DNA from 4 places in the Micromonospora peucetia genome. Region 1 is predicted to be linked to each of the others. Evidence: riboswitches for the same ligand, from Rfam matches in the RefSeq annotation. Region 1 holds a riboswitch; each other region holds the start of a gene.
What was found. A riboswitch is a leader RNA that binds a small molecule or an ion and turns the genes downstream of it on or off. The one in region 1 is predicted to bind cobalamin.
Positions count from the first base shown of each region.

Region 1 (7,556 bases):
GTGGCCGTGGGCTGGGCACCGACGTCATCCGGGTGCTGTGCCACTACGGCCTCGTGGTGCGCGGCCTGCAACGGTTGCAGGTCGAGACGCTGGCCGACAACGCCGCGATGATACGAGCAGCCACCCAGGCGGGGTTCGTGCCCGAGGGCACCCTGCGCCGTGCGGCATGGGTGAATGGGGACTTCGCTGATCAGGTCATTCTCGGGCTGCTCGCCACCGAGTGGGACGCGAACTGACCGCAACCGCCCGAGCTGGCCACCCTGGGTCGATGTGCGGAAGCTCGTTTGCGTACGCCGGATCACCGTAGTGCCGCTGCGAGGTCGGCGGCGGCTTCGAACGTAGACATCGCCCGTTCGGTCTCGTCTTCACTGAGTACGACGTGTGTGACGCGGTCCAGCATTATGGCCGCGGTTTCGGAGTCGTGCAACACCATCGCCAGTTCGGCGCGGTAGACCAGGACCTCCACCTGCGTGACCGGGTCGTCGTCGGCTTGCAGGCGGGCCAGTGCGCTGTCGAGGATCCGGACGGCCTGTGGGATGTCGCCCCTGGAATCGGCTTGCACGACTGCGTTCGCCAGTGCCTTGGCCAGAGGCTTCGGGGGCGTGGCCGCCGGTTGGGGAGCAGCGGTGGTGTTCTGAACGACGCGGATCCAGTTGCCGCCCGGGTCGATGACGCTGAACCCGCCCAACCCGTCGTAGTTCTTCCGCGCCCTGGGGCGGGTCATGCGCGGTGTCCCGGACACCAACACCTTGCCGTATGCGGCGCGCATGCCGGCGGCGAACGCCCGGTGCAGTCCATCAATGTCCGAGGTGAGCACAAGGCAGGAGCCGTATGACTGATCCGGGCTGAACCCGGCGATCTCGAAAAAGTGCAGGTGCAGATCCTCACGCTGCAGCGCCACGTATGGGTTGGGTTTGCGCTGCTCGTAGGTCGTACGAAACCCGAGAACCGCATAGAAGGCGACGATGTCGTCGACGGAGGCGCAGGGCAGCAGCGGAACGGTCACCTCGTTGGTCATGCCTCCCTTCCTAGGCGTCGCGGGGTGCCCGCCGCACATGGAAATAGCCGATCATCTCCTTCAGGCACCCGAACGGTCGACGGGCCGGAAGAACAGCGGCGACGGTTGGGCCGTCTTCCGGTCCGGTGGCACAGCGAGCACCGAGATGGCCGGGGTAGTCAGGAGTGTGAGGGGGACGGCGGGAGCGGCGGCGAGCCGATTACATGCAGGATCCGCTTGTGCAGCGCGTGGCTGAGCGACGGGACCGGGTGGGAGAAGGCGGCGTCTTCCAGCGGCTTCGGGAAGATCCGCCGGATGCTGTCCGCGTGTTCTCCTCCATCGCCTGGGGCCTGATAGGTGACGGGTGGGCCCGGTTGCAGGGCGACCGGCATCGACAGCCCGGAGAGTTGACTGATGTCGAGGCCAGCCGGCCCCTTGGCGAAATCTGCCGGACTCAGCCAGGAGCAGTTCACCCACGAATAGATGGTGCGGGCCTCGTCCACGGTGGCGGCCCAGTCTGGCGCCACCCCGAACACAGAGGCCACACAGACAGGCCGTGGACCGGGCTCCCGGGTGACTTCGGTGCGGAAGGTCGGGTCGTGTTCGAGCGTCTCCACGACCCGCGCGGCGAGTTGGTCCCGTAGCGGTGTGGGCAGCTTCCGCTCGCTGGGCGCGGGCGCGGACACCCACGACACCAGAAAGGCGCCGGACACCGCGACGGACAGCAGGACGAACGCCAGCACCCACCAGCTACGCATGCGCGATACGAGCGCGAAATCCTGGGCAGGCCCTGCGGTCACAGGCGCGAGGCTATTCGACCGCACGAGTTCTTGGGGAACCGCGAGCGTACGGCCACGTGGGACGGGCCGGCCAACGCGCACGTCCTCAACTGCCGCGACCCGCGGTCCCGGTACGTGGCGCAGGAGCGGCGGCGCCCAGCACGCGGTCGAGAGTGGCCGGCGCCCCTGCCCGAGCGGGGCGGGTGCTGACCTGTCGCCGGCAGGGCGCACCGGTTCCGGAGGCGAAAATCTTCGTCGGCTGGACCAAGTTACGTAGACATCTTTCACCGGGCATCGATCTGCCGCTATATTGCGGGCACTGTCGATCTCTTCGGTTCCTGATGACGAGGTGCTCATGCGCGACAACCCGACGCTTCGGCGGCGTACCCTGCTGGCGGCCATTGCCGGTGCTGCGGCCGTCCCCGTCGTTGCCAGCCCTGCCTGGGCTGCGTTGCCCAAGGTGTACATCGACCCGGGCCACGGCGGCACCGACCCCGGGGCGGTCGGCAACGGGCTGCAGGAGAAGGCCCTGACGCTCGACATCTCCCTGCAACTGCGCAGCATCCTGCTGGCCAACTGGGGTGTCGACGTCCGCATGTCCCGGACGACCGACATCACCCGCAGCCTGGCCTACCGCACCGACGACGCCAACGCGTGGGGCGCGAACCTGCTCGTCAGCGTGCACATCAACTCCGGCGGCGGCACCGGCTTCGAGAGCTATCGGTACCCGACGGCGAGCGGCGCCACCGTCAACCTGCACAACGCGCTGCACCCGAGGGTGATCGCCGCCCAGCGGACGATCGGTTCGGTCACCGACCGGGGGCTGAAGACCGCGAACTTCCACATGCTGCGCGAGGCGGCCATGCCCTCGGTGCTCACCGAGAATCTCTTCATCGACACCCTCGCCGACGCGAACCTGCTCAAGCGGGCCGACTTCATCACCGCCACCGCCCGGGGGCACGCGCAGGGCATCGCCGCCTACCTCGGCCTGAGCACTCCCAACCCGCCCACGTTCAGCGTCATCGTGGACAACGCCACCGCGGGGCGGTTCACGGCGAGCACCAACTGGGGCACGTCCTCCTACTCGGCCCAGCGCTACGGGGCCGACTACCGCTTCGCCAACCCCACGCCCGCCAGCGACGCCGCCTGGTTCAAGGTGAACATTCCGGCGGCCGGGAACTACCGGGTCGAGGTGCGGTACCCCGCCGACGCCGGTTACAGCAGCTCGGCTCCGCACGTCGTCGTCACCTCCGCGGGCAACCGTACGGTCAATGTGGACCAGCGCTCCAACGGTGGCACCTGGCGCTCGCTGGGTGACTTCCCCCTCGCCGCGGGCGACCGCAACGTGGTCGGGGTGAGTCGCTGGACCAGCGCCACCGGCTACGTCGTGGCCGACGCGGTCCGGGTCACCCGGGTCTAGCGCTACGCCAGACGGGCGGGTCGGGTCGCGTGAGGATGCGGCCCGGCCCGCCCGTCTGGCGTAGGCGTCCCGCGGCGCCCACCGGCCGTCCACCGTCACCGGCGGCGGTAGGCCGCCCAGGGGGCGATCGACGGGCGTCACCCGGGTCGCCGTCGACACGCCCGAGACCGACATGTTGGGTGTGACAACGGCGCTGTCCCTATATATGGTGTCGGCGCAGCTGGTTCGACCGCTCATCCGGGGCGGTCGAGGCAAGAGGGAACCCGGTGGGAATCCGGGACTGCCCCGCAGCGGTGAGTGGGAACGACCGCCGTCATCAGCACTGGGCCGCCCGCGGCCTGGGAAGCGACGGCCAGTAGGAGACCGGCGAAGTCCGGTCACGCCCGCGAGTCCGAAGACCTGCCAGTGCGCCGTACGCCCGCATCCGGGTGTGTGGCGGTCCGAGGCCGCGTGGGACGGCCGACGCCATCCCGACGCGTGCCCCGCGCCGCGTCGTCGTCGGTGTCCGCTCCCCGCGTGCCCAGGAAGTCCGTCTGGGATCAAGGCTCGCGAGGAGTGAGTGGTGACAGTCACCGAGGTTGTTCCGGCCGCCGGTACGGCGTCCGACGATGCGGCCCTGGCCGGCCAGCGGCGGCCGCAGATGCACGTCCGCAAGCGCGACGGCGGCACCGAACCGGTCGACGTCAACAGGATCGTCCGGGCCGTCGAGCGGTGGGCCGACGACCTCGCCGACGTCGACCCGCTGCGGGTGGCGACCCGGACGATCAGCGGCCTGTACGACGGAGCGACGACGGCCGAGTTGGACCGGCTGTCCATCCAGACCGCCGCCGAGATGATCGGTGAGGAGCCGCAGTACTCGCGGCTGGCCGCCCGCCTGCTGGCCGGGTACGTCGACAAGGAGGTCCGCAGGCAGGACATCGGCTCGTTCAGCGAGGCGATCCGTCGGGGCCACGCCGAGGGCCTGATCGGCGACGACACCGCCGCGTTCGTCGCCGCCCACGCCGCCGCCCTCGACGACGCCGTCGATCCGCGTGGCGACCTGCGGTTCGAGTACTTCGGGCTACGCACGGTCTACGACCGGTACCTGCTGCGCCACCCGACGAGCCGGCTGGTGCTGGAGACCCCGCAGTACTGGCTGCTGCGGGTGTCCTGCGGCCTGTCCCAGACACCGGACGAGGCGATCGGGTTCTACCGGTTGATGTCGAGCCTGGCGTACCTGCCGAGTTCGCCGACGTTGTTCAACTCCGGCACCCGGCACACCCAGATGTCCTCCTGCTATCTGGTCGACTCCCCGCGCGACGAACTCGACTCGATCTACCAGCGGTACGCGCAGGTGGCGAACCTGTCGAAGTTCGCCGGGGGGATCGGCATCGCGTTCTCCCGGGTCCGTTCCCGGGGCGCGCTGATCAGGGGCACCAACGGGCAGTCCAACGGGATCGTGCCGTGGCTGCGGACGCTGGACGCCTCGGTGGCGGCGGTCAACCAGGGCGGCCGGCGCAAGGGTGCGGCCTGCGTCTACCTGGAGCCGTGGCACCCGGACGTCGAGGAGTTCCTGCAGTTGCGGGACAACACCGGCGAGGACGCCCGGCGGACCCACAACCTGAACCTGGCCAACTGGATTCCGGACGAGTTCATGCGGCGGGTGGAGTCCGACGGGGTGTGGTCGCTGTTCGACCCGGACGTGGTGCCGGAGCTGCCGGACCTGTGGGGGGATGAGTTCGACGCGGCGTACCGGGCGGCCGAGGAACAGGGCCGGTACGTGCGGCAGGTCCGGGCCCGGGAGCTGTACGGGCGGATGATGCGGACCCTGGCCCAGACCGGCAACGGCTGGATGACGTTCAAGGACGCCGCGAACCGGCTGTGCAACCAGACCGCCGAGCCGGGCAACGTGGTGCACCTGTCCAACCTGTGCACCGAGATCATCGAGGTTTCCAGCGACGCCGAGACCGCCGTGTGCAACCTCGGCTCGGTCAACCTCGCCGCCCACCTGACCGCTGGCGGCATCGACTGGGAGCGGCTGCGTGCCACCGTCCGCACCGCCGTCACGTTCCTCGACCGGGTCATCGACATCAACTACTACCCGACGTCGCAGGCGGCGGCGAGCAATCCCCGCTGGCGGCCGGTCGGGCTCGGGCTGATGGGCCTACAGGACGTGTTCTTCGCGCTGCGGCTGCCGTTCGACTCCCCGGCCGCCCGGGAGCTGTCCACCCGGATCAGCGAGGAGCTGTACCTGACCGCCCTGGAGACCTCCGCCGACCTGGCGCAACGGCTCGGTGCCCATCCGGCGTACGGGCAGACCCGGGCGGCGCGCGGGCAGTTGCAGCCCGACCTCTGGGGCGTGGCGGGAACCCAGGCGGAGAGATGGACCGCGCTGCGGGGGCGGGTCGCCGCGTACGGACTGCGTAACTCGCTGCTGGTGGCGATCGCCCCGACCGCCACCATCGCCTCGATCGCCGGTTGCTACGAGTGCGTCGAGCCGCAGGTCTCCAACCTGTTCAAGCGCGAGACCCTGTCGGGGGAGTTCCTCCAGGTCAACACCGCTCTCGTACGGGAGCTGAAGGCCCGTGGCCTCTGGACGGAGCGGGTCCGCTCGGCGATCAAGCGCGCCGAGGGGTCGGTGCAGGACGTCGCGGAGCTGCCGGCCGACGTCCGTGAGCTGTTCCGTACCGCCTGGGAGCTGCCTCAGCGGGCGCTGATCGACCTGGCCGCCGCCCGTGCCCCGTTCATCGACCAGTCCCAGTCGCTGAACCTGTTCCTGGCCGCGCCGACGATCGGCAAGCTCTCCTCGATGTATCTCTACGCCTGGAAGGCCGGGCTGAAGACCACCTACTACCTGCGGTCCCGCCCGGCCACCCGGATCCAGCAGGCCACCGTCGCGCCTGCCGGTCCGGGGCGGGCCGCCGGCCTCGTCGCGGTGCCGGCGCCCGTGGACGAGGCGCTGGCCTGCTCCCTGGAGAACCCCGAGTCGTGCGAGGCCTGCCAGTGACCACCACCACGACCGCCACGACCACCAGCGACCCGAGGGCCACTCACATGCTGCTCGACCCGGGGATGGATCTCACCCTCCGCCCGATGCGTTACCCGCACTTCTTCGACAGGTTCCGCGACGCCATCCGCAACACGTGGACCGTGGAGGAGGTCGACCTGCACGCCGATCTCGCCGACCTCGACAGGCTCTCCCCGGCCGAGCGGCACCTGGTCAGCCGCCTCGTCGCGTTCTTCGCCACCGGCGACACCATCGTCGCCAACAACCTCGTGCTCAACCTCTATCAGCACGTCAACTCGCCGGAGGGGCGGCTCTACCTGTCCCGGCAGTTGTTCGAGGAGGCGGTGCACGTCCAGTTCTACCTAAACCTGCTCGACACCTACGTGCCCGACGAGACCGAACGCTTCGCCGCGTTCGCCGCCATCGAGAACATTCCGTCGATCCGGCGTAAGGCCGAGTTCTGTTTTCGCTGGATCGACTCGCTGAACGACCTGCGTGAGCTGCGTACCCGGGAGGACCGGCGGGCGTTCCTGCTCAACCTGATCTGCTTCGCCGCCTGCATCGAGGGGCTGTTCTTCTACGGCGCCTTCGCCTACGTCTACTTCCTGCGTTCCCGGGGGCTGCTGCACGGCCTGGCGTCCGGCACCAACTGGGTGTTCCGCGACGAGTCCATGCACATGGCCTTCGCCCTGGACGTGGTGGAGACGGTTCGCGGGGAGGAGCCGGACCTGTTCGACGACGAACTCGCCGGTCAGGTCCGGCAGATGCTCACCGAGGCCGTCGAGTGCGAGGTCCAGTTCGCCGAGGACCTGCTCGGCCAGGGTGTGTCCGGGATGTCCCTGACCGACATGCGCGAATACCTGCAACACGTCGCCGACCGGCGGCTCGCGCAGCTCGGCATTCCCGCCCACTACGGGTCGTCGAACCCGTTCGCGTTCATGGAGTTGCAGGACGTGCAGGAACTGTCCAACTTCTTCGAACGGCGCGTGTCGGCGTACCAGGTCGGGGTGACCGGCACGGTCGCCTTCGACGACGACTTCTGAGCTGATCGTGACGCCCGGGCCGCCGTGTGGCGACCCGGGCGATCTATGCTCCTGGTGGCTCGCCGCTGTCGGTGGCGCGGCCGGGGCGGGGGGACGGGTCAAGTGGGTGCACCGACGCTGCTGGTCTCGCTGACCAGGACGAACGCCTACCGGGACATCGGGGCGGCGGTGGCGGCGGCACCCCACGGCGCGGTGATCGTGGTGGAGCCGGGCCGCTATGACGGGCAGGTCGTCGTCCGGGCGAAGGCGGTCACGATCCGGGCGGCCGTGCCGGGTGGGCCGCCGGTGGTGGTGGAGAGTGGCACCGCTGCACCCGCCGTGTACTGCGAGG
Region 1 is NZ_FMIC01000002.1:5,848,628-5,856,183, reverse strand. It holds gene GA0070608_RS26380 (GNAT family N-acetyltransferase) at 1-236, shown strand, start outside; gene GA0070608_RS26375 (VOC family protein) at 299-1,018, opposite strand; gene GA0070608_RS26370 (hypothetical protein) at 1,177-1,755, opposite strand; gene GA0070608_RS26365 (golvesin C-terminal-like domain-containing protein) at 2,132-3,196, shown strand; cobalamin riboswitch at 3,401-3,616, shown strand; gene GA0070608_RS26360 (ribonucleoside-diphosphate reductase subunit alpha) at 3,837-6,182, shown strand; gene GA0070608_RS26355 (ribonucleotide-diphosphate reductase subunit beta) at 6,230-7,225, shown strand; gene GA0070608_RS26350 (right-handed parallel beta-helix repeat-containing protein) at 7,328-7,556, shown strand, end outside.

Region 2 (7,556 bases), 4.4 Mb from region 1:
TGGTCCGGCAGTGGATCCGTGCCGACGGGCGGGAACAGGCGCGCCTCGACCGGGCCGCCGCCCGCGCCGAGGCCACCGGTGAGCCGGACGACCTGGCCCGCTACAACGCCTTCCTCGCCGCCGCCGGCCGCGCCGGTCCTCCCGTCCCCGCCGGCACCGCTGCCGGGGACGGCGGCTTCGTCGGCGACAGCGGCCCGCCCGGCGACGGTGTCGGCGCTGACGGCCCGGCGGCGAGGGCCGGCGACGGTCGGACCGCAGCGTCGGGGCCCACCTGAGGCCGCCTCACCGGCCGGGGCGGAGCGCCGGGGCGACCACCGACAGCTCCAGCGCGGCGGGCAGCGGCGCCACGCCCGGCCCGCCGGCCCGGACCCATGCGGTGATGTCGTCGACGACGGTGTCGTGCAGGACCAGGCCGAACCAGACCGGACGTGTGCCGGCGCGGCGGGCCGCCGGCGCGGGGTGGACGACGACCAGGTTCGACTGCGCGCAGAGGTCGAGGCAGTCGCTGATCCGTACCCGGTGAGGTGCCGGCAACCCGGCGCGCAGCCGCCGCAGCTGTGCGTCGTGGTCGACGGAGGGGTGCTTGCGGGTGCTGCCGCAGCAGCAGTCGCGGCAGACGGTGACGAGGCAGCCCGGTGCGACGGTCATGGCGCGGGCGGGTGGTAGGTGATGGCGGGTCGCCCGGTGGCCGGGTGCGCCACGACGTCGGCTCGTACCCGGTAGACGTCGGCGAGCAGCCCGGGGGTGAGGACCTCGGTGGGTGTACCGGCGGCGACGACCTGCCCGGCGGCCAGGACGACCACCGCGTCGCAGAACATGGCGGCCAGGTTGAGGTCGTGCAGCGCGGCCAGGGTGGTCACCTCCGAGCGGCGGACCAGGTGCAGCAGGTGCAGCTGGTGACCGATGTCGAGGTGGTTGGTGGGCTCGTCGAGCAACAGCAGCAGCGGTTGCTGAGCCAGGGCACGGGCCAACTGCACCCGCTGCCGCTCGCCGCCGGAGAGGGTGTGCCAGCGGCGGTCGGCGTACCCGTCCAGGTCCACCCGGGCCAGCGCGTGCGCCGCCGCGGCGCGGTCGGCGGCGCTGTCGGACCACCGCGAGCCACGGTGGGGCGTACGACCGAGCAGCACCACCTCGCCGACGGTGAGGTCCAGGTCCGTGTCGGCATGCTGGGCGAGCAGCGCGGTACGGCGGGCCAGCGTGACCCGGGGCAGGGCGGCGACGTCGTCGCCGCCGACCGTGACCAGCCCGGCGTCCGGCGCGGCGAGCCGGGCGACGATGCGCAGCAGGGTGGTCTTGCCGCAGCCGTTGGGGCCGAGCAGCCCGACGAGGCTGCCCGCCGGCACCGCGCAGGTGACGTCGTCGAGGATCCGCCGGGCTGCGACGGACCAGGACACCCCGGTGACGGCGAGCATCAGCCACGCACCTTCCGGCGGTGCAGTAGCACCACGAAGGCGGGCACCCCGAGCAGCGCCGTCAGCACGCCGACCGGCAGTTCCCGGGGCGCGAACACGGTCCGCGCGGCGGTGTCCACCCAGACCAGGAAGATCGCCCCGACGAGGACCGCGACGGGCAGCAGGCGCCGGTGGTCCGCCCCGGTGAGGAACCGGGCGGCGTGCGGCAGGATCAGCCCGACGAAGCCCACCGCGCCACTGACGGCGACCAGCGCCGCGGTGAGCAGCGCGGTGGCGACCAGCAGCAGCCACCGCACCCGGGCGACGGGGACACCGAGGGTCGCCGCGGCGTCCTCGCCGAAGGCGAACGCGTTGAGCGTGCGGGCGTGCGCCGCCACCAGGGCGAGCACGGCGGCCAGGACCGGCGCGGCCCAGGCCAGGGCGCTCCAGTCGACGCGGGCCAACGAGCCGGAGAGCCAGAAGGTGATGCTCTGGGTGGCGTGCGGGTCGGCGACCCAGATGATGACGAACGAGGTCGCCGCCCCGCAGAGCTGCGCGACGGCCACGCCGGCCAGCACCACCCTTGTGGGGGCCAGCGCGGCCCGCCGGCCGGCCACCGCGGCCACGACCGCGAACGCGGCCAGCGCCCCGGCGAAGGCGCCCCCGGTGAGCGCGGCGACCCCGCCGCCGAAGCCCAGGACGAGGACCGCGACCGCGCCGAGCGACGCCCCCGAGGAGACCCCGAGCAGGTACGGGTCGGCCAGCGGATTGCGGGTGACGGTCTGCATCACCGCGCCGACGGCGGCCAGCCCGCCCCCCACCGCGGCGGCCCCGAGCACCCGGGGCAGGCGCAGCCGCCAGACGATGTGCTCACGCAGCAGCGGCACCTCGGCGTGCGGGAGTCCCAGGCGGTCGGCCACGACCGACCAGACCGTCGACACGGGAATGTCGGCCGGCCCGACGGTGACGGCCACGCCGATCGACACGACCAGACCCGCCAGCAGGGCCACCAGCAGCGCCGCCAGGCCGACCGGGTGCGTCGCGCGGAACCCGGCTTGGCGGACGGGTCCGGAGTCGGTGGGCCGGGTCGGGTCGGCGGCGGCGCGGTAGGTCGGATCGGCGGCGGCGCGGCGGACCACGGCGGTCAGCGGTCCGCCCCGGCGGGGAGCTGCGCCACGCCCGCGGCCAGCGCCTCGACGCCGAGCACGACGCGTACGCCGGCGGAGGTGGACGAGAACGGGATGACGACGAAGCGTTGCCCGGCCACGGCGGGCAGGTCCTTGAGGCTGGGGTGCCGGGTCAGGAAGGCCCGCTTCGCGGCGGCCGGGTCCCAGCCCGCGTCGACCAGCACGATCGCGTCGGGGTCTCGGTCCGCCACCGCCTCCCAGCTGGTGTTGGCCCAGCCGCCGGTGAGGTCGCCGAAGGCGTTGCCCACCCCGACGGCCGACATGATCATGTTGGGGCCGCCGCAGCAGGCGCCCACGCTCGGGGCGTCGGTGCCGGCGTCCCACCAGAGCACGGAGACGTCCCGTGCGCCGCCGATCCGGGCGACGGCCGTGGCGATCCGGGCCCGCTGGTCGGCGATGAGCTTCTCGGCCCGCTCCGGCACCCCGAAGACGGCCGCCACGTCCCGGATCTCGGCGAACACGTCCTCGACAGTCAGCCTCGCCGGCCGGTGCTGCTTCGGGCATCCGGCCCGCGAGAGGTACGTGCCGATGCCGAGTCCCGACAGCGCGGCGCGGTCGCCGACACCCTCGTCGCCGAAGGCACTGTGGAACGAGGCGTAGACGAAGTCGGGTGTCGCCTCCAGCAGTTTCTCCTTCGCCGGGTACCTGTCCGACAGCACCGGCACGGCGGCGTACGCGACGGCGTGCTCCGGCAGGATCGCGTCGTCCAGGTACGCCGTGCCGGCCATGCGATCGGCGAGGCCGAGCGCCAGCATGATCTCCGTGGCGGGCTGGTTCAGGGTCACCGCCCGCTCGGGCGGGGCGGGGACGGTGACCGGCGTACCGCAGTTGGTCAGCGTGACCGGGGCGGCGGACGGCGGGGGCGTCGTGGCCGGATCGTCCGTGGCGCACGCGCCGAGCAGGACGACGAGGACGGACAGGGGCGCGGCAACGCGCCGGGACAGGGTGGACCGCACAGCGCGCACGCGCATCGGGACTGCCTTCCAACACCTCGTGGACGGGTCATCGCAGTGCCGTGGCCGGTCTCCTGGCTGACGGGAGGTGCGTCCGTGGCCGGCCTTCCCAGGCGTGTGACGCCCAGTGACCTCTTACGACGAGGGCCGCGAACTTCCCGATCACAGTGGCGAGGGCCGCACCGGTCTTCCACCGGCTTCCCGAACACCACGGCAGCGTCACCATAGCCGCCCGCCGGCCCGGAAGTCACGGTGACGAACACCATCGGGGACGGTCGAACCGAGGGCGCTCGGCCGGACACCGCCCTGTCAGGACTGCGGCGGGGACGGCAGGTCGACCACCCGGGTTGCCCAGCGGGCCATCAGCGCCGGGTCGTGGGTGATGAGCAGGACCCCGGCCGCGTGCTGCCGCTGGTAGTCGGTGATGACGGCCGCGAGGTACGCCTGGGTGGAGGCGTCGAGCATGGCGGTGGCCTCGTCGCAGAGCAGGTAGTCCGGCTGGTGCACCAGCGCGCGGGCGAGGCAGGCGCGTTGCAGTTGCCCGTCGCTGACCGCGTGCGGGCGGCGGGCGAGCAGGTCGGGCGTGAGGCCGACGAGGTCGGCCAGCTCCGCCGCCCGGGCTCGCGCCGGTTCCTCGGGTGTGCCGGTGGCGCGCAGCGGTTCGGCGATGATGTCGGCGAGACTCAGCCGGGGGTCGGTGGCGGCGCGGGGGCTCTGGAACAGGATCGCGACGCGGGTACGGACGGCGGCGGGCAGCCGGTGCCGGGCGCCCGGCACCCGTTGGCCGTCGAGGGTGACGTGCCCGGCCTCGGGGGCGTGCAGCAGGGCGAGGACCCGGGCGAGGGTGGACTTGCCGCTGCCCGAGGGCCCACGCAGCCCTACCGTCTCGCCGGGGGCGACGCGCAGGTCGACGCCGTCGAGGACGCGCCGGCCGCCGTAGGAGACCGCGACCTGGTGGACGGCGAGCGCGGTGCTGGTCATGCCGGCGCTCCGAGGGTCAGCGGGTGGTGGCAGGCGGCCCGGCCCGGGACGCCCGCCGAGGGCACCGGCGGGGTGCGGCAGAGGTCGGTGGCGCGCCCGCAGCGCGGCGCGAAGGCGCAGCCGTCGGGCAGGTCGGTGAGCATCGGCGGGTGGCCGGGGACCGGCCGGAAGGCCCGCTCGGGCAGGGCGTCGAGCAGGCCTGCGGTGTAGGGGTGGGCGGGCGCCGCGAACAGCTCGCCGGTGGGCCGCCGTTCGACGATCCGGCTGGCGTACATGACGGCCACGGTGTCGGCGACCCGGCGGGCGGCGGCCAGGTCGTGGGTGATGAGCAGGACGGCGCCACCGGCGTCACAGCGGCGGCGCAGCAGGTCGAGGGTGTGGTCGACCAGGGGACGGTCAAGGCCCGTGGTCGGTTCGTCGGCGAGCAGCAGCGGCGGGTCGGGGGCGAGGGCGAGGGCGGTGGCCAGGCGTTGGGCCATGCCGCCGGACAGCTCGTGGGGATAGCGGTCCAGGTCGACGGGGTCGAGACCGACGTCGGCGGCGACCCGCTCGGCCGCCGCGGGCGCCTCACGCCGGGTACGCCCGTGGGCGCGCAGGGTCTCCTCCAGCAGCCGCCGCCCCGTCCGTACGGGAGTCAGCGCGGTGGCCGGGCTCTGCGGCACCAGCCCGACCGCGCGTCCGCGTACGGCGCGGGCGAGGTGACGCTCGGAGGCGCCGACCAGGTCGACCGGCTCCCCGGCGGCTGGGCGCAGGCGGGCGTGCCCCGTGACGGTGGCGTTGCCGGGAAGCAGGCCGAGCAGGGCGTGGGCGAGCACCGACTTGCCGCAGCCGGACTCCCCCACCACCGCCAGCAGTTCGCCGGGTTGGACGGTCAGGTGCAGGTCGGTGACGGCCTGCACCACGGCGTCGCGGAGTTGGAAGCGGACGGTCAGCCCGTCGACCTCCAGCAGGGCGGGCCGACCATCGGTGCCGGTGCCGGCGGTGCCGCTCGTCATGGCGGTGGAGTCGGGCGTCGCGGTGGAGTCGGCCGGTACGGCGGCGGGCTCGCGGGTGGTGGTCACAGGTTCAGCTCCGCTCGTACTCGCGGGTCGAGACGGTCGCGCCACCGGCCGGTGAGGGCGGCCAGGGCCAGCGTGACGACGACGAGAAGCAGACCGGGCACGATGCTCGCCCACCAGGCGCCGGTGAGCAGGGACCGCTGCCCGTCGTTGATCATGTTGCCGACGGAGGCCAGGTGCGGGGGCAGACCGAGACCGAGGAAGGACAGCGCCGTCTCGTGCCAGACGGCGTGCGGCACCATCAGCGTGGTGGCCAGCGCCAACCGGGGCAGCACGTGCGGCAGCAGGTGCCGCAGGATCACCCGGGGGCGGCTGGCGCCGCCGGAGATCGCGGCGTCGATGAACGGCCGGGTGCGGAGGCTCAGCAGCTCGGACCGGACGATGCGGGCGGTGGACAGCCAGTGCGTCAGCCCGATCGACAGGATCACCGCGCCGAGGCTCGGACGCAGCATCGCGACGATGAAGATGCCCAGCAGCAGGTGCGGCAACGCCGCGATGGTGTCGACCACCCGCATCAGCACGCGGTCGACCCAGCCGCCGAGGGTGCCGGCCACCGCGCCGACGAGGCCGCCGATCACGGTGGCGACGATCGCGGCGACCGCGCCGACGAGCAGCGAGACCCGCAGGCCGTAGAGGCTGCGGTGGGCCACGTCGCGGCCCAGGTCGTCGGTGCCGGCCGGGTGCGCCCAGGACGGCGCCAACCGGGTGCGGGCCAGGTCCACCGCGCTCTCGTCGAGCGGCCAGAGGACGGGGGCGAGGAGACAGGCCAGGCCCGCGCCGACGAGCACGGCCCAGGCGACGACGGCACCGGCCCGGCCGGTACGCGGCCTGGACCGCCGGACCCGGGCGGGCAGGGAGAGGTCAGTCATCGAGGCGTACCCGGGGATCGGCTGCGGCGTAGCCGAGGTCGGTGGCCAGGTTCGCGGTCAGCACCACGACGGTGGTGGCCAGGGTGGTGGCGGCCAGCAACGGGAAGTCGCTGCCCAGCGCCGCCTGGACGGTGACCGCGCCCAGACCGGGCAGGGAGAACACGGTCTCCACCAGGACGGCGCCGCCGATGAGCTCGGGCAGGTGGGTGCCGACGAGGGTCAGGAACGGCAGCAGGGCGGTACGCAGGGCGTGGCCGAACAGGACGGTACGGCCGGGCAGCCCCCGGGCCCGGGCGGCGAGGACGTGATCGTCGCGGAGGCTCTCGGCGACGGCGTCCCGGATGAACAGCACGAACCACGGCGTCTGGGAGATCGCCAGCACGCCCACCGGCAGGATCAGGTGCCGGGCCACGTCGGCGGGGTCGGTGCCGGTGGCGGTGATGTCGGTGAGCCCGCCCGCCGGCAGCCAGCCGAGGGTGAGGGCGAACAGGGCGATCGCGGCCAGCCCGATCCAGAACACCGGCATCGACTGCACGGCGTACGCGGTGGCGCGCAGCGCCCGGTCGAACCAGCCTCCGCGCCGGTACGCGGCCAGCGTGCCCAGCAGCAGGCTCGCCAACAGGACGAGGGCGAGGGCGGCGCCGACGAGCAGCAGGGTCCAGCCGGCGCGGGCGGCGAGCACGGAGGTGACCGGTTCGTGCCGGCTGGTGGACCAGCCCAGGTCGCCCTGGAGCAGGTTGCCCACCCAGCGGAGGTACTGCACCGGCAGCGGGTCGTCGACACCCCAGTTGGCGCGGATCTGCGCCAGGTTCTCCTCGCTGGCGGTGAACGCCGCCGCGCCCGCGTACTGCTGGGCGGGGTCGATGGGCGAGGCCGCGCCGAGGGCGAACATGCCGATGCTGGTGGCGGCGAGGATGGGCACGGCCACCAGCAGCCGACGGCGGACCACCGTGCCGGCTCCCGCCAACCGACGCGGCCGGCGCCCGGCGGTGGTCTTCGCCGGGGCTGGCGCGACTGTCGGGGCGGGTGTCGTCACGACTTCCTCGTCCAGGTGTGGATGTTCCACCACAGGCTGTTGGCCACGTCGTGCTCGTGCGGCTCCACCCGCGGCGTCACC
Region 2 is NZ_FMIC01000002.1:1,490,833-1,498,388, forward strand. It holds gene GA0070608_RS06935 (bifunctional copper resistance protein CopD/cytochrome c oxidase assembly protein) at 1-275, shown strand, start outside; gene GA0070608_RS06940 (hypothetical protein) at 283-648, opposite strand; gene GA0070608_RS06945 (ABC transporter ATP-binding protein) at 645-1,412, opposite strand; gene GA0070608_RS31910 (FecCD family ABC transporter permease) at 1,412-2,530, opposite strand; gene GA0070608_RS32990 (ABC transporter substrate-binding protein) at 2,536-3,549, opposite strand; cobalamin riboswitch at 3,579-3,759, opposite strand; gene GA0070608_RS06960 (ABC transporter ATP-binding protein) at 3,841-4,512, opposite strand; gene GA0070608_RS06965 (ABC transporter ATP-binding protein) at 4,509-5,573, opposite strand; gene GA0070608_RS06970 (ABC transporter permease) at 5,570-6,439, opposite strand; gene GA0070608_RS06975 (ABC transporter permease) at 6,432-7,475, opposite strand; gene GA0070608_RS06980 (ABC transporter substrate-binding protein) at 7,472-7,556, opposite strand, start outside.
Region 2: linked by a shared signal. The riboswitch ahead of GA0070608_RS32990 (ABC transporter substrate-binding protein) and the one ahead of GA0070608_RS26360 (ribonucleoside-diphosphate reductase subunit alpha) in region 1 are both predicted to bind cobalamin.

Region 3 (7,556 bases), 4.0 Mb from region 1:
GAATACATCAGCCCGTACGGCACGCCCTTCGGGCAGCTCGTGATGGCGGCGCTCGGCGCGGCCTTCGTCGGCCTGCTGGCCTGGGTGCGGTCGATGAGCCAGCCCCGCCGGCCGGCGCGCTTCCTGCCGGCGCCCGACCCGCAGGAGGTGCTGGTGTGAGCGCGCCCCGCAGTCGCGAACCGGAGCCCAGCCCTGTGAGCGGGAGGTCGGTGCCGTGATCCTCAACTGGCAGCTCGCGGTGGCCGTCTGCGGCGGGGCGACGGTCGGGCTGGGCGCGTTCCTGGTGGTCCGTGAGCTGGTGCCGGCCACTCCCTCACTCGGGCCCGCGCTGCGCCGACTGCACCAGCCGCCGGGCGTCGGGCAGCCCACCACCCCCGCCGACCGGCGGCTGGAGTGGCTCACCGGGCTGTCCCGCTGGCTGCGGCCACCACACCGGCAGCTCGCCCTGATCGACCGGACCCCCGAGCAGTACGCCCTGTCGATGCTGCTCTCCACGCTGGTCGGGCTCGCCGCGCCGACGCTGCTCGGCGCCACCCTGTTCGCTGTCGGCGTCCGGCTGCCGGTGGTCGTGCCCGTGCTCGGCAGCCTCGGACTGGCGCTGCTCTGCGCCCTGATCGCCCACCGGTCGGTGCTCGACCGGGCGGACCGGGCACGCGACGAGTTCCGCCAGGCGATCTGCACCTATCTGGACCTGGTCGCGTTGCAGCTCTCCGCCGCGCACGGGCCGGTGCAGTCGCTGGAGCGGGCGGCGGCGGTCTGTGACGGCTGGGTCTTCGACCGCATCTCGGAGTCCCTGCGGATCGCCCAGATGCAGATGCACTCGCCGTGGGACGAGCTGCGCGACCTCGCCGAGCGCATCGGCATCACGGAACTGGGCGATGTCGGGGCCATCATGCGCTCCTCCGGCAGCGAGGGCGCGCAGGTGCACGAGACCCTGCGCAGCCGCGCCGACTCGCTGCGCGACCAGATCCGCACCGACAACCTGGCCCGGGCCGAGGGGGTGACGAGCCGGCTCGACATCCCCGGGGCCCTGCTCGTCTTCGTCCTGCTCGGCTTCGCCGTCTACCCGTTCATCGCCCGCCTGTGATCCGCCCCGAGAGAAGGAGCACGTCATGTCCGTCATCACCTACCTGCACGTCGCGCTGACGACGCGCCTGGCCGAACTGCGGAAGGACGGCGAGCGCGGCGACAGCCCCGTACCCACCGCCGTGATCATCTTCGGCCTGGTGGCTGTCGCGATGGCGGTCACCGCCGCCGCCCTCGCTGCGGCCAACGACTGGATGACCAACATTCCGAAGCACCAGGACCCGAAGTAACGCTGAGCCGTGCGCCGAGCAGACTCCGCGCCGGGGCACCGGGCGGCCACCGCCGCCCGGTGCCCCGCCCTGGCCGCCGCCCGGCATCCCGGTCCGACCACCGCGCGGCGCCCCGGTCCGACTGCCGCCCGGCGGCTCACGGCTGGCGGGGCCGACCGGGGAGCCAACCCGGTCGAGCTGGCGGTGGCGATGCCGGTGATCCTGCTGCTGCTCTTCGCCTCGATCCAGACGGCGGCCTGGTTCGTCGCCCGCTCCACCGCGCTCAACGCCGCACAGAGCGCGGTCAACGCGCAGCGACTGCACCAGGCCCCACCGGGAGCCGGCGAGGACCGGGCCACCCGGTTCCTGCGGGCCGCCGGTGGCTGGCTCGTCGACTGGGACGACCCCGCCCCGAGCTGCCAGAGCACCGCGACCGAGGTGACCTGCACGGTGCGCGGGCGGTCCCTGTCGGTTGTCCCCGGGGTCAGCTTCCCGGTGCTCCAGACCGCCCACGGGACCGTGGAACGGTGGACCACGCCGTGAGTCGTACCGCCGAGCGGGGCTCGGTCTCGATCGAGGTGGCGGTCCTCGCCCCGGCCTTCATCGCGCTGATCGTGCTGGCCGGCGTCGCCGGGCGTACCGCCGTCGCGGCCGAGGCGATCGACGCCGCCGCCCACGACGCCGCCCGTGCCGCCTCGATCTCCCGGGACGCCCGCACCGCCCGCGTGCAGGCCCGGGACGCGGCTCTCCGGCAGCTCGACTGGCGCGGCCTGGACTGCGCCGGCACCCCGCGGGTCACCTTCAGCGGCGCGGTACGCGGCGCCCCGACCAGCTTCGACAGGGCGTTCCGCAGCCCGGCCGGGCGGGACGCCTCGGTCACCGTCCGGATCTCCTGCACGGTCTCCTACCGGGACCTGCACCTGTCCGTCCTGCCGGGGATGCCCGCCGACAGGCAGGTGTCGGCGAGCTTCACGTCGCCGTTGGACCGCTACCGGAGCAGAGCGCTCGGGGCCGGGACCGCTGAAGCAGGTTCCGCGGCGAACCCGGGTGGCGTGTGATGAGCGTGGCGACCAGCCTCGGTACCGGCACCCGGAGCGGCGGACCCGGTGGAAGGTCCACCGCGGCCAACTCGGCCCTACCTCGGACCGGCCGGGCCGAACTGGGCGCGGAGGGCCGTGGCGACCTCGTCCTGCTGCTGCTCGTCAAGGCGTTGGCCCTGCGGGGCGCCCAGGTAGCCGAAGATGGCGGCCTCGCCCGGGTGGGCCCCGGTGCGGGCCGGCGCGACCAGGGCCGGGTGAGCATCTTCCTCGCGGTGGCGATGGTCGGTGTCCTCGCCATCATCGGCCTGGCCTTCGACGGCGCGGGGCAGCTGCGCACGTTGCAGCGGGCCGACAACCTCGCGGCCGAGGCCGCCCGCGCCGGCGGCCAGGCCATCGACCGGGCCACCGCCATCGAGGGCGGGCCGACCCGGATCGACCGGCCCCAGGCCCGCCGGGCCGTCGCCGGCTACCTCACCGCCGCCGGGGCCGCCGGCCACACCGTCAGCTTCCCCGTCGTCGACGGGGAGACCCGGATCCGGGTACGCGTCACCGTCACGCACCGCAGATCCATGCTCGCTCTGTTCGGCTTCGACGAGACCGTCACCGTCTCCGGCGAGGCGACCGCGCGGCCGCTCACCGGGGCACCGTAGGAAGGGAAGGCTGCCATGGCCGCATCGAGGCGTTCCGCCGTACGGCGGGCCGGACGCGTCCTGACCGGGTTCGGTGCGCTCGTCGTGCTCTGCGCGGTGCTGGTCGGTGCGCCGGTGGCGCTGCTCGCCCTCGCCGGCAACCCGCTGCCCGATCACCTGCCCACCGTCGCCGAGATCGGTTCGACGCTGACCAGCCGCGACGACGGGCGGCTCTTCCTGCGGGCGCTGGCGCTGGCCGGTTGGTTCGGCTGGGCCACGTTCGCCTTCTCCGTACTGGTCGAACTCTGCGCACAGGTGGTACGCCGGCCGGCACCCCGGTTGCCGGGGATGAGTCGCCAGCAGCGGGCCGCCGCCGCGTTGGTCGGTTCGGTGGCGCTGATCCTCGCGGCCAGTCCGGCGGCGAGCGCGGCGACAACGGTCGCCGGCCCGTACGCCCTGCCGGCGACCCCGGCCGCGACCGCCCCCGCTGCCCGGCCGGCCACGACCGCCCCGGTTGCGCCGCCCGCCGCGACCGCCCCGGTTGCTCGGCCGGCCGCGACCGCCCCGGCCGATCAGGCCACCTTCGACGACGGTGTGGCGGTCTACCGGGTGGCCCGGGGCGACCACCTGGGTGCCGTCGCCCAGCGCTACCTGGACGAGTTCGCCGACTACCGGGAGTTGGCCGAGCTGAACCGACTCGGCGACCCCGACCGGATCCACCCCGGCCAGTTGCTGAGGCTTCCTGGGAACGCCGAGGACCAGGGTGCCCGCCGGCACGCCACCGGGCGCCTCGTCTCCCGCCCGACACCGCCCTCGCCCGTCCGGCCGGCCCCGCAGCCAGCGCCCGACCAGGCCGGGGTGACCCCGCCCCCACCGGGGGCCGAGGCTCCGGCGCCGCCCCAGGCAGACCCGAACGCCGGCGAGGTCCCGACGGTGACGGTGGGAGCCGCGCGGGCCGGCGAGCCCGATCGGGTGAACCGACCGCTGGCGGTCTCCGCCGTACTGGCGGTGGCGAGCATCGTCGGCGCGCAGATCGGTGCGGTCCTGGGCCTGCGCCGTCGTCCAGGCCACGTACCGGCCGGCGCCGTCCGCACCACCGCTGCCGCCCGCCGTGGCACCACCACCCGCCGTGACGCCACCACCCGCCGTGACGCCACCACCCGCGCCGGCACCCGCGCCGGCACCGCCGCGACCGGGGGCGGCGCGGGAAACCGGGGCACCGGCGCCGCCCCGCGAGGCAACGCGATCGCGACCGGCCAGAGCGCCTCCGACACCGGTACCCACGACCTCGCGCACCCGACCAGCCACGACAGGGCCCACGTCGACGCTGTCCGCGACATCCCGACCGGCCGCCACCGCCGCTCCTGACCCGCCCGCATGAACAGAGGGGGGCGAGGGCCCGGGTTGGGAGCGGGACAGGTCAGGGGAGGCGGGTCTCCAGGACACCGTTGACGATGCGGGTCGGCAGAACCTGCTGGTCGTTTCCGGACGGGCCGTGCACCACCTCGCCGCCGTTGAGCCGGAACGTGCTGCCGTGCCACGGGCAGACCACGCACGCGTGCCCGTCGATCTCCCGCACCTCGCCCTGGCCCAGCGGGCCACTCTGGTGCGGGCAGCGTTCCAGCATGACGGTGACCTCGTCGCCGTGCCGGTAGAGGATCACCGAGACGTCGTCGACCTCGCGGGTGATCAGCTCGCGCTGCGGCAGCGCGGCCATGTCCGCGATCGAGTGCCAGCCGTCGGTCATCCGGTGCAGCTCGGAGATGCTCTGGTTGACCTGCGCGCCCTGCGAGTACGCCAGGTGCCCGCCAAGGTACGCCCCCATGCTGGCGGCACCGAGCCCGAGGAAGCCGAGCGTACGGCCAAGGTTGTGCCGGCCAGCCATCCGGGCGGCCACCGAGCCGGCGTAGAACGCCATGCCGACGCCGTTGGCGGCGGCGTGCACCAGGCCGACCCGGCGCTGGTCGCGAGCCAGTGCCGCCCAGTCGTTGAGGCCGGCGACCGCAGCCGGAAGGGCGCTGACCGTGCCCACCGCGCAGAGAGTGGTGGCGGCCCGGCGCTGCCCCGGCATCAGGTCCAGCACCGCCGTGCTGATCCACGCGCCGACCGGCACCTGCACCATCGCCGGGTGCAGCGGATGTCCCAGCCAGACGCCGTGCAACAGGTCACGGACCCGCTGCGGTCGGAGGGTGGTCTGGACGGCCCGCTGCAACCGGTCACCGACCCGGTCCAGGCCGGAAGCCTGCTCGATCTTCGTCAGTATTGCTCGCACCCGTACCGCCTTCCCGGCAGGAGTGACCGCAAACCGGTCGGCGGTGACAGATCCGCAGCGTTACGTGACGACACCACCGGCCGGCCCGTAACGGGACGCGCCCGGCGGGAGCACGCCGCCGGACGGCTCAGCTCCCCGGTGCCGCCCAGCGGTCGTGGTGGATCGCCTCGGCCAGTGGGCGCTTCTGCCGCCAGCCGTGCCGGGCCAGATCGGGGACGGGCTCGAAGTGGGTGACCGGCCCGAGGCAGAGCCATGCCACCGGCCGGACCCCGTCGGGGATGCCGAGCAGGTCGGCGAGCCAGGGCTCCCGGTAGAAGGACACCCAGCCCACCCCGAGCCCTTCGGCGGTCGCGGCGAGCCAGAGGTTCTGGATGGCGAGGCAGGTCGAGTAGAGCCCGGTGTCGGCGATGGCGTGCCGGCCGAGCACGGCGGGGCCGCCCCGGGCCTGGTCGTGGGTGACCACCACCGACAGGGTCGACTCCAGCACCCCGTCAATCTTGATCCGGGCGAACCGCTCGGCCGCTTCCCCTTCGAGCGTGGCGGCGAAGCTGTCCCGCTCGGTGTGGACGTGCCGGTGGAACCGGCTGCGCAGCTCCGGGTCACGGACCACGACGAAGTCCCAGGGCTGCGAGTAGCCGACGCTCGGTGCGGCGTGTGCCGCCGCCAGCACCCGGTGCAGCTTCTCCTCGGGCACCGGCGCCCCGGTGAACTGGGCGCGTACGTCCCGACGGCGGTGGATGACGTCGTAAAGATCCAAGGCAGGCTCCCGCTGCGCTCGGCCCACGCCCGAAGGGGTGGGCACCGGACGCGAGGCCGGTCTTCGGACTCCCGGATCGACGCCTGGCCGTCCGCCTTCCCGGTCCGTCCGGACCAGTGGCTGCGCGTACGCGTGGACGGTGGCTCCCCGGTCACCGCGGCGGGCCCGTGCCGGATTCGCACCGGCTTCCCGATTCTCCCCGCTCGCGCGGGGCACCTCACATGATCGTGCCGTCGGGAATGCTAGCGCCGGCCGGCCCGCCCCGGCCGGGCGGGCATGGAAATCCGGTCGCGGCCGTCCGCGGCCACTGTGGTCCGGGTGTACGCACTCTCCTCCCGCCCGCTGCTGGTCGGCCGGCGCTGGTCCGCCCGGCGCAGGCCGCCGGCGCTGACACCCTGGCGCCACCGGCACCGCCGGGGCATGCTGTCCCGATGGGGGTACGCGTCGAACGCGCGGCAGCGGTGACCACGGTGATCCTGGACCGGCCGGCGGCCCGCAACGCGGTCGACGGGCCGACTGCCCGGGCGCTGGCCGACGCGTTCCACGCCTTCGAGGCCGACCCCGACGCCTCGGTGGCCGTGCTCTGGGGGGCCGGCGGCACGTTCTGCGCCGGGGCCGACCTGAAGGCCATCGGCACCCCGAGCGGCAACCGGGTCGAGGCGCAGGGGGACGGCCCGATGGGTCCGACCCGGATGACGCTCAGCAAGCCGGTGATCGCCGCGATCTCCGGTCACGCGGTTGCCGGCGGGCTGGAGTTGGCGCTCTGGTGCGATCTGCGGGTCGCCGAGTCCGACGCGGTGCTCGGGGTGTTCTGCCGCCGCTGGGGGGTGCCGTTGATCGACGGAGGCACGGTCCGGTTGCCCCGGCTGATCGGCGAGAGCCGGGCGATGGACCTGATCCTCACCGGGCGTCCGGTGCCGGCCGAGGAGGCGTACGACATGGGGTTGGTGAACCGGCTGGTCGCGCCGGGTGAGTCCCGGGCGGCGGCCGAGCGGCTGGCGGCCGAGATCGCCCGGCACCCGCAGACCTGCCTGCGCAACGACCGGGCGGCGCTGCTCGCCGGCGCCGGCCTGCCGGAAGAGGCGGCGCTGGAGGTCGAGCTGGCGTACGGAATGGAGTCGCTGGCCGCCGACGCGATCGCCGGGGCGGCCCGGTTCGCCGCCGGCGCCGGCCGGCACGGCGCCCCGGCCCACTGACCGGGCGGAGGCCCGACCGGCATCGCGCCCCGGCCAGCGCACGCCCGGGCCGACGGGTCGGGCGGCCCGACGGGTCGGGCGGTACGGCCACCGGGTGTCCAGTGGCCGCACCGCCCGGGAGTCCGGCCGCCGCTCGGGCGACCGGGGTGGGTCAGTTGCGGTTGATGGTGAACGTCGGGGTGGTGTTCTGGATGTCCACCGCGTTGTTGCTCAGGCGAAGGTTGTTGAAGGTGACCGACCCGACGGCCGGCCCCTGCCCTGCCTCCGGCATCGGGTTGGCCCAGACACCGAAGCCGGACTTCGCGTCGTACGCGTCACCGCTCTTGCGGGCTCCGCTGATGGAGATGTTGGTGAAGACCGTGTCGGT
Region 3 is NZ_FMIC01000002.1:1,812,588-1,820,143, forward strand. It holds gene GA0070608_RS08495 (type II secretion system F family protein) at 1-159, shown strand, start outside; gene GA0070608_RS08500 (type II secretion system F family protein) at 218-1,087, shown strand; gene GA0070608_RS08505 (hypothetical protein) at 1,113-1,316, shown strand; gene GA0070608_RS08510 (TadE family protein) at 1,386-1,838, shown strand; gene GA0070608_RS08515 (TadE/TadG family type IV pilus assembly protein) at 1,823-2,353, shown strand; gene GA0070608_RS08520 (pilus assembly protein TadG-related protein) at 2,554-2,985, shown strand; partial or broken gene GA0070608_RS08525 (LysM peptidoglycan-binding domain-containing protein) at 3,001-4,056, shown strand; gene GA0070608_RS08530 (Rieske (2Fe-2S) protein) at 4,385-5,236, opposite strand; gene bluB (5,6-dimethylbenzimidazole synthase) at 5,364-5,993, opposite strand; cobalamin riboswitch at 6,031-6,223, opposite strand; gene GA0070608_RS08540 (crotonase/enoyl-CoA hydratase family protein) at 6,425-7,189, shown strand; gene GA0070608_RS08545 (discoidin domain-containing protein) at 7,341-7,556, opposite strand, start outside.
Region 3: linked by a shared signal. The riboswitch ahead of bluB (5,6-dimethylbenzimidazole synthase) and the one ahead of GA0070608_RS26360 (ribonucleoside-diphosphate reductase subunit alpha) in region 1 are both predicted to bind cobalamin.

Region 4 (7,556 bases), 1.3 Mb from region 1:
CAGCGCGACCGCTCCGGCGATCGCGACCCGCTTGCGCTGCCCGTACGAGAGCAGGTGGGGCGGCCGCTCGGCGAGCGCGTTGATGCCCAGGGCGGTGAGCGCCTCGTCGCACCGCTGCCGCACCTGCGTGTCGGACAGTCCGAGGTTCAGCGGCCCGAACGACACGTCCTGCCGGACGCTGGCGGAGAACAACTGGTCGTCCGGGTCCTGCAGAACCAGCTGGACCCGCTGGCGTAGCGCGAGCAGCCCCGCCCGGGTACGCCGCACCGGCTTGCCGGCCACCTCGACGTGCCCGACCTGTGGGGCTAGCGCTCCGACCGCCAGCCGGAACAGGGTCGTCTTTCCCCCGCCGTTTGGCCCGAGCACGGCGAGTCGCCGTCCGGTCTCGACATCGACCGTGACGTCGGTCAGTACCGGCCGTGCCGGTTCGTACGCGAATTCCACCCCGGACAGCCGCAGCAGGACGTCGGTCACGAAGGTCCCCGCAGTCTGAGCGAGGCGACGACGACAGCGGCCAGCAGCGCCAGGGTCGCTGCCACGAAGCCGGGGGAGACGCGCCGCGGTTCGACCTGCACGGCAAGCGAACCGACGTAGCCCCGCAGGGCCAGCCCCTCCTCCAGCCGGCGGGCGCGGGCGAAGGCCCGGACGAACACGGCGGCTGCCTGCCCCGCCAGTGACCGGTACGCCGTGCGCCAGGACCGGTAGCCAAGCCGCGCGGCCTGCGCCTCCCGCACCGTACGCAGACTGTCGACGAGCAGGAAGATCATCCGGTACGTCACGCCGGCGACCTCCGTGACCGCCGCCGGCACCCCGAGCCGACGCAGCCGTGGGATCACGTCGGACAGCGGGGTCGTGGCGCTGAACAACAGCAGGCACAGCAGCGCGGCCAGCGCCCGGCCGGTAGCGGTCAGCGCCTCCCCGGCACCGTTCGGATTCCAGCTCACCCCGCCCGACGGCTGCACCGCGACCAGCAGCGGCACCGCGGAGGTGGTGACGAACAGCACCGGCACCCGGGCCGCTCGGAGCAGCACCACCGCCGACACCCGGGCGGGACCCAGCAGCAGCGCCGCGGCCGTACCGCCCGACAGCACGGCACCCGGCCAGGTCGGCAGCGCCACCGCGCAGGCGAGCAGCCCGAAAGCGAGGAACGCCTTCTCGCCGGGATGCCGTAGCCGCCACCGCCCGTTGTGCGCGGTCACGTCAAGGGCGAACACTAGCCGACGGACGTGTCGGTATCGGCCGGCCGCTGCCGGGCGCGGGTGCGAGCCACCCCGAAGTAGTAGCCCAGGAAGCCCGCGCCCAACGCCGCCTGCAACGCGAACAGGCCGGACTCGATCTCGCCGGACGGCGGCTCGTAGATCGAGGAGAACCAGGGCTCGTGGTCCGGGTGGTCCTCGATGATGGTCTGCTCGGCGAGCGCGTCGGCGCCGATGAAGGGCTCCTCGGCGGAGTCGCCGAGCCCCAGCACCAGTGGCGCGATCGCCAGCGCGACGACCGCCAGCAGCAGGAGCAGGTTGATCCGGGTGAAACGCTTCATGCCGGCACCTCCACCGTCTTCGGTCGCAGGACTCCGAGGCGCCGCAGCTCGTCACCGCTGATCCGGGCCAGCAGACGGATCACCAGCACCGACAGCAGCCCTTCGCTGATCGCCAGCGGAATTTGGGTGACGGCGAAGATGCCGCCGAATTTCGCGACCGCACCGAGCAGGCCTGTGGCCGGGTCGGGGAAGGCCAGGGCCAGCTGTACGGAGGTGACGCAGTAGGTCGCGAGGTTACCGAGCCCGGCGGCGAGGAAGATGCCCACCTCGAGGCTGCCGCCCAGCCGCCGAGCCAGGACGAAGACGGCGTAGGCGACCCATGGCCCCACGATCGCCATGGAGAAGATGTTGGCTCCCAGCGTGGTCAGACCGCCATGGGCGAGCAGCACCGCCTGGAAGAGCAGGACGATCCCGCCCAGCACGCTCATTACCGGTGGGCGGAACAACGCCGCCCCCAGACCGGTCCCGGTGGGGTGGGAACAGGAGCCGGTCACCGACGGAATCTTCAACGCCGACAGCGCGAAGGTGAAGGCTCCGGCAGCGCCCAGCAGCAGCTTCGACTCTGGATCGCGTCGGACCTGGCGGACCAGCGCCCGGCTGCCATGGACGACGAACGGCGCGGACACCGCGAACCACGCGGCGGCCTGCACCGGGGGGAGATACCCCTCGGCAATGTGCATCGAAGACCTTCCTCTCCAACACCTCGTGGACGAGATCACTGTCAAGGTCGGTCTCCTGGCTCCCGGATCGACGCTCCCTCCGGCCTTCCCAGGCGTGAGCCCAGTGGCATAGTCGGAGGTCGCTCCCCGGTCACAGTGGCGAGGGCCGCACCGGTATCACACCGGATTCCCGTACACCTTGACGGCGAGAGGCTATCCAGCCCCGACACCGGGGGGCAAGCCTGGATCTGGCCGGGCGTTCGTGATCGCGCCGGGAAGGGCAGCTCAGCGGGCGGATCTCCGCTCCGGCGAGACCAAGAAACGTGAACCGTCAGACATGGCGCACCTGCTCAGGCCTCAGCCTCACGTTCCGTGTCCGGACACGAACGCTTTCGCCGACACGAGATCTGTCGGCGGCGACGATGAGTGTGCAGGGCTCCAGACACACTAACGCGAGCCATCTCCACATATCCAAGGATCTCGATTACGCTCTGATCCGTCCCGGAGTGATCCACAATGGAGGTGTCTCATGAGGAAGATGACCGTCCGTCGCAAGAGTTCGCTGCGCCTGCTGTCCGGGGCCCGTCGGCTCTGGATCGAGTGGTGCTGGTAGCAGCCGACACGGCGGGCGCTCCCGGGCGCCCGCCCCTGCGGCGATCGGCCCGGCCATGACCGACGAGCCGGGCGGCTACGACTGCCACCGCGATCACGGGCCGTACGCCGGAGTCGCGGCCTTCCTTGGCCGAATCGCCGCCGACCGCCCCCGCCTGGCGTCCCGCCACAGGATCGAGCTGCACGCCATCGCTCCCCGCCTGGACAGCACGGCACGACCGGCCGCCGAGGAGGAGCCGATCCGGTTCCATCCGGCCCGACGCACCGCCTACCTGGCCTACGGTGCGGCCGAGTTCGTGGCGGTCTGGGCAGACCGGCTCCGTCGCCCGGTCACGGTGCGGTTCACGCACGTCGGAAGCGCCGACGAAACCACCCGCGAGCTACTGGACGCGCTGACGCGCCGACTCGGCCCGTCTCCCGTGAGCCTCGACCTGCACGACAGCGGCCCCCGCCGGGCGGCAACGGCCGCCCCGACACTGGAGACGATGCGCACGGCCCTGGGCGACAGTCTGGCCCGCGGCTTCTATCATCACGCGGCCCGAACCGCCCGACGCGGGCGCGCCGCGGTGACTCCGGACGGCGACCTGCGGCACTGGTGGGCGTTTACCACCGGCCTGGCCACCGCCCTGGCGGCGCTGGACCGCCCCACCGAAGCCCTCGACCTCTACCACGAAGCCCGCGCCGTCACCGACAACCCCAAGATCGCCATGTCGGCCGCGTACGCCACCGCCATGCTGTACGCCCGGCACCTGCCGGCCGCCGACCAGGACCCGGCGCAGGCGCGGCACTGGCTGGAGAAGGCGCTTCACCTCGCCGCCGGGCTGGACGACCCGCGGCAGCGGGTGCTGTCCACCGTCTTCTACGAGCAGGGCCTGGCCCTGCTGGACAGCAGGGAGGGCGATCCCGCCTCCGCGCTCCGGCTGATCGACGACGGGCTGGCCCGGCTGGCCGCGGTGCTCGCCCCCGGCGAGCGCCCGCAGGACCTGGCCCGGCTATGCCACAACCGGGCGCAGGTGCATCTCGCCCTGGGCGATCCGGCGCAGGCCCTGACGGACCTCGACACCGTGATCGCCCAGGACCCCGACAACTGCGAGTACTACGTGGACCGGGCCGCCCTGCATCGGGCGGCGGGGCGGCCACGGGCCGCGATCAGGGACTACGACACCGCGATCCGCCTGGGACCACACCTGCCGGAGGCGTACTACAACCGGGCCATGCTCCAACAGGAGAGGGGCCGTGCCGAGCGGACGCGTGACGATCTGGAACGTGTGCTGACAATCGACCCCCGGCACCTCGACGCCCGGATCGCCCTGGTCAACCTGCACGTTCGACGCAACGCGTTCGATCAGGCCGAGACGGACGCGCGGGCCGGGCTGGTGCTGGCCCCGCAGGAGCCCGCGCTGCTGTGCACCCTCGGGCTGATCCGCTCGGAGCGCGGCAGCCTCGCCGAAGCCGACCGCCTGTTCAGCCAGGCGCTGGCCGGGGATCCGGAGCTGGTCGAAGCTTGGACGAACCGTGCCGCGATCCGGTTCGAACGCGGTGACGTGCCCGCCGCCCTGGCCGACCTGGACCAGGCGGTCGCGCTGTCGGCAGCACCTGTGCCCCGCTACAACCGCGGCACGGCGCTGACGCGGCTCGGACGGTGGGAAGAAGCCGCCCGCGACTTCACCCACGCGCTCACCCAACCCGATGTGGACCGGTCGCTGCGCCGCGACCTACGTGTGGAACTGGCCCGCTGCCGTCGCGCCATGTCCCGGTGATCGCCGGCCAGGGTGGTGTCGGCGCCGTTGTTGGCAGCCATCCAGTCCATCTGGCAAGACTTGCCCCTTTCGGTCTGTGGAATCGAACGACCGTCCAAGAGCGGTAGCTCCACCGGGCCTACCGTTCAGGTGGGCTGGGAAACTGCCGACCCGACCCGTATCGACTCGCCGGCCGCCAGTAGGAGCACGAGGGCGATCACGTAGGCCGCGACGTGGTTGGGGAGAATCCGAGCTGTAGCCGCCGAGTTCTTCCAGATTGCCCAGTTCGTCGTCCACAAAGTGCCAACGCGGACCCCGTTACGTTATATGGACCGACTTGCGCGGTCGCCGCGGCGGGAGCACCAGGTAGACCGACCGGGAGCAAGCATTCTCGAAGAGGACGCTGTGTGCTCGATTATGCAAACATCGCAATATGGTTGCCCGGAGAAAGGGCAAGCCGGACGGTCCGCGCATACGGCGGTTCGGTGAGATTTCTCGTCGGTGGATTAACTAAGGAGTGAGGGTATGGCTGGTTCCGACACCAATCCAGTCGCCACACTGGTCGACTCATTCGTCGCCGCGCCTTCAGGCGAATTAGAGGAGGCATACCAGCGGCTCGTCGCTGCGCTGTGGCGGCCCGGCGATTCGACCGAGCTCGCACTGCCCGCGGTACCACATCTTGTGGCGTGCCTGGACCAGGTGGACGAACTGCGGCAGGGGCATCTTTCGATCCTCCTCGGGCTGCTCGCCGAGGCAGAGAATCCGGCCGCAGGCGGCAAGTTGAAGTCGGCGGTCCGCGCCGGGCTCGACCGCTATCTCGAACTGTGGCGGCGTGCCCCGAAAGGGCTGGGTCTCTCACATGGCCTGCAGTATCTCGTCGCGCATTTTCCCGACGACAGGCACCGCGTCCTCGCGGTGGCCGACGAACTCGGCCTCGAATTCGACGACCGGGCGCGGCTGGATCGTGCCCTGCTCCCGTTCGACCCCAACGACCCGGAGCCGGACATCGGCCGCGTGTTCCCCTATCCGGCGGCCTGGGAGATGGAGGAGTCCGAGCGTGCGCACGACCGAGCGCACATCAAGACGCTGAATGCCGAGCAGATCGAGGCGCAATGGCATAAGGACACCTCCTCCGTGCTGGCATTCACCGGCGCGAAGGCGTACTGGGCGGTGCTGAATGGCGCGCCGACGCCGATCGAGCCCGACTCGCTCGCGCCACGCTACCCGGATCCGCCGGAAGCGGATATCGAGATCTTTCGCAGGCACGAGGCGGTATTCCGCTGTCCGCAATGCGGCGGCGGTCTGGCGTTCGAGTCCGGGTTCGCCCGCTGCGCCGGCTGCGCCGAGAAATATCCGATCATGCAGGGGATGCTCTACTTCACCGCACCGGACGGCGACGCGGGTCTCCAGTCCCAGCTTCTGAAGATCCCCACCATGTCCCATTTCATCGAGGCGAAGGCCCGGCCCAATTTCAAGCGGCTGTGCGGCTTCACCTGGGACGGGCCGGTGTCGGCCGACTTCGAGGCGAAGCGCATCGCCGAGCTCGTACGGCCGGCGGAGGGGCCGGTGCTCGACCTCTGCGCCGGACCGGGCGGGTTCACGATGGCCCTCGCTCAGGCCGTCGGGCATCAGAGAGTGATCGCGCTGGACATGCTGCCGACGATGCTTGCGTCGATGCGGGACCGGTTGCCGGAGGTGCCCGCGGTCGTGACGAATGCGCGGAACCTTCCGTTCGGCGACGACACACTGGGTGCGGTGATGTGCTGGAACGGGCCGCACGCGATGCTCTACGAGGACACCGCCCCGGTGTTCGCCGAGATCGCCCGGTGCCTGAAACCCGGAGGCACGTTCACGACCTACAGCTTTCGCAACTCCGAGGACCCGATCTATCGGCACTTCGTCGCTTCGATTCACCTCCCGCAGGCCGAGCACGGTCTTGAAATGTACGACCTCGACGAATTCAAGGGATGGCTGGAGCAGGCCGGGCTCGTTGTGCGCGAAGAGTCGTCCATCGGCCTGGCATTTTTCATCAACGCGGAAAAGCGTGCGCCAGGAGAGCGGGCATGAAGAGCGAGACGACCGCCGGGTTGAAGATCAGATTGGTGCAGCAGGGCGCTTGGGACATGCCGGTCGACTCGATGCCGCTCGCCGTCGGCTATCTGAAGGCGGTGATCGACGCCGACGTCGACCTCACCGGAGAGGTCGAGGCGGAGATCTCCAACTTCCGCGGCGGCGCGCAGTTGCAGGACATGGCCAAGGAACTGCTGAGCGGTGAAATCCCCGACGTGCTGGCGTTCTCCGTGCTCGGTTGGAACTACCGTAGCTTCGGAGCCCTGGCCGAGACGTTCAAGCAGGTCAATAAGCGCGGACTGGTGGTTTTCGGCGGAAACCATGTTGCCTACCAGTCCGAACGGGTTTTCCGTGAATTCCCGTGGGTCGACGTCGTGGTCAACGGCGAGGGCGAACACACCTTCCACGAGCTGGTGACCCACATACTCGAGAATCGGGAATTCGACCCGGTGCACGTACTGGGAATCTCCTACCGGCGCCCAGACGGCACGCACCACACCACGCCCGATCGCGACCGGATCGAAAACCTGGACGTGGTGCCGTCCCCCTTCCTGACCGGCGCCATCCCGATGGCCGACGCCACCGGGAACTTCCGCTACGACGTAGCGCTGATGGAGACCAACCGCGGTTGTCCGTACAAGTGCTCGTTCTGCTACTGGGGCGGCGCGATCGGCCAGAAGATGCGGTCCTTCTCCACCGAGCGGCTCGCCGCCGAGCTGGATATGTTCGGCTTTTACAAGGCTCCGTCGCTCGTGCTCTGCGACTCCAACTTCGGGTTGCTCGAGGCGGACGAGGAGTTTGTCGAGCTAGTGATCAAGACCAAGGAGAAGTACGGCTATCCCCAGGCGTTGATCACCAGCTGGGCGAAGAACAAGTCGCCGCGGTTCTACAAGATCGTGCGGGAACTCAAACAGCACGGCCTGCACGGCCTGTTCACGC
Region 4 is NZ_FMIC01000002.1:4,510,479-4,518,034, forward strand. It holds gene GA0070608_RS20885 (energy-coupling factor ABC transporter ATP-binding protein) at 1-474, opposite strand, end outside; gene cbiQ (cobalt ECF transporter T component CbiQ) at 471-1,214, opposite strand; gene GA0070608_RS20895 (energy-coupling factor ABC transporter substrate-binding protein) at 1,214-1,537, opposite strand; gene GA0070608_RS20900 (energy-coupling factor ABC transporter permease) at 1,534-2,217, opposite strand; cobalamin riboswitch at 2,246-2,413, opposite strand; gene GA0070608_RS20905 (tetratricopeptide repeat protein) at 2,865-4,568, shown strand; gene GA0070608_RS20910 (class I SAM-dependent methyltransferase) at 5,073-6,614, shown strand; gene GA0070608_RS20915 (KedN5 family methylcobalamin-dependent radical SAM C-methyltransferase) at 6,611-7,556, shown strand, end outside.
Region 4: linked by a shared signal. The riboswitch ahead of GA0070608_RS20900 (energy-coupling factor ABC transporter permease) and the one ahead of GA0070608_RS26360 (ribonucleoside-diphosphate reductase subunit alpha) in region 1 are both predicted to bind cobalamin.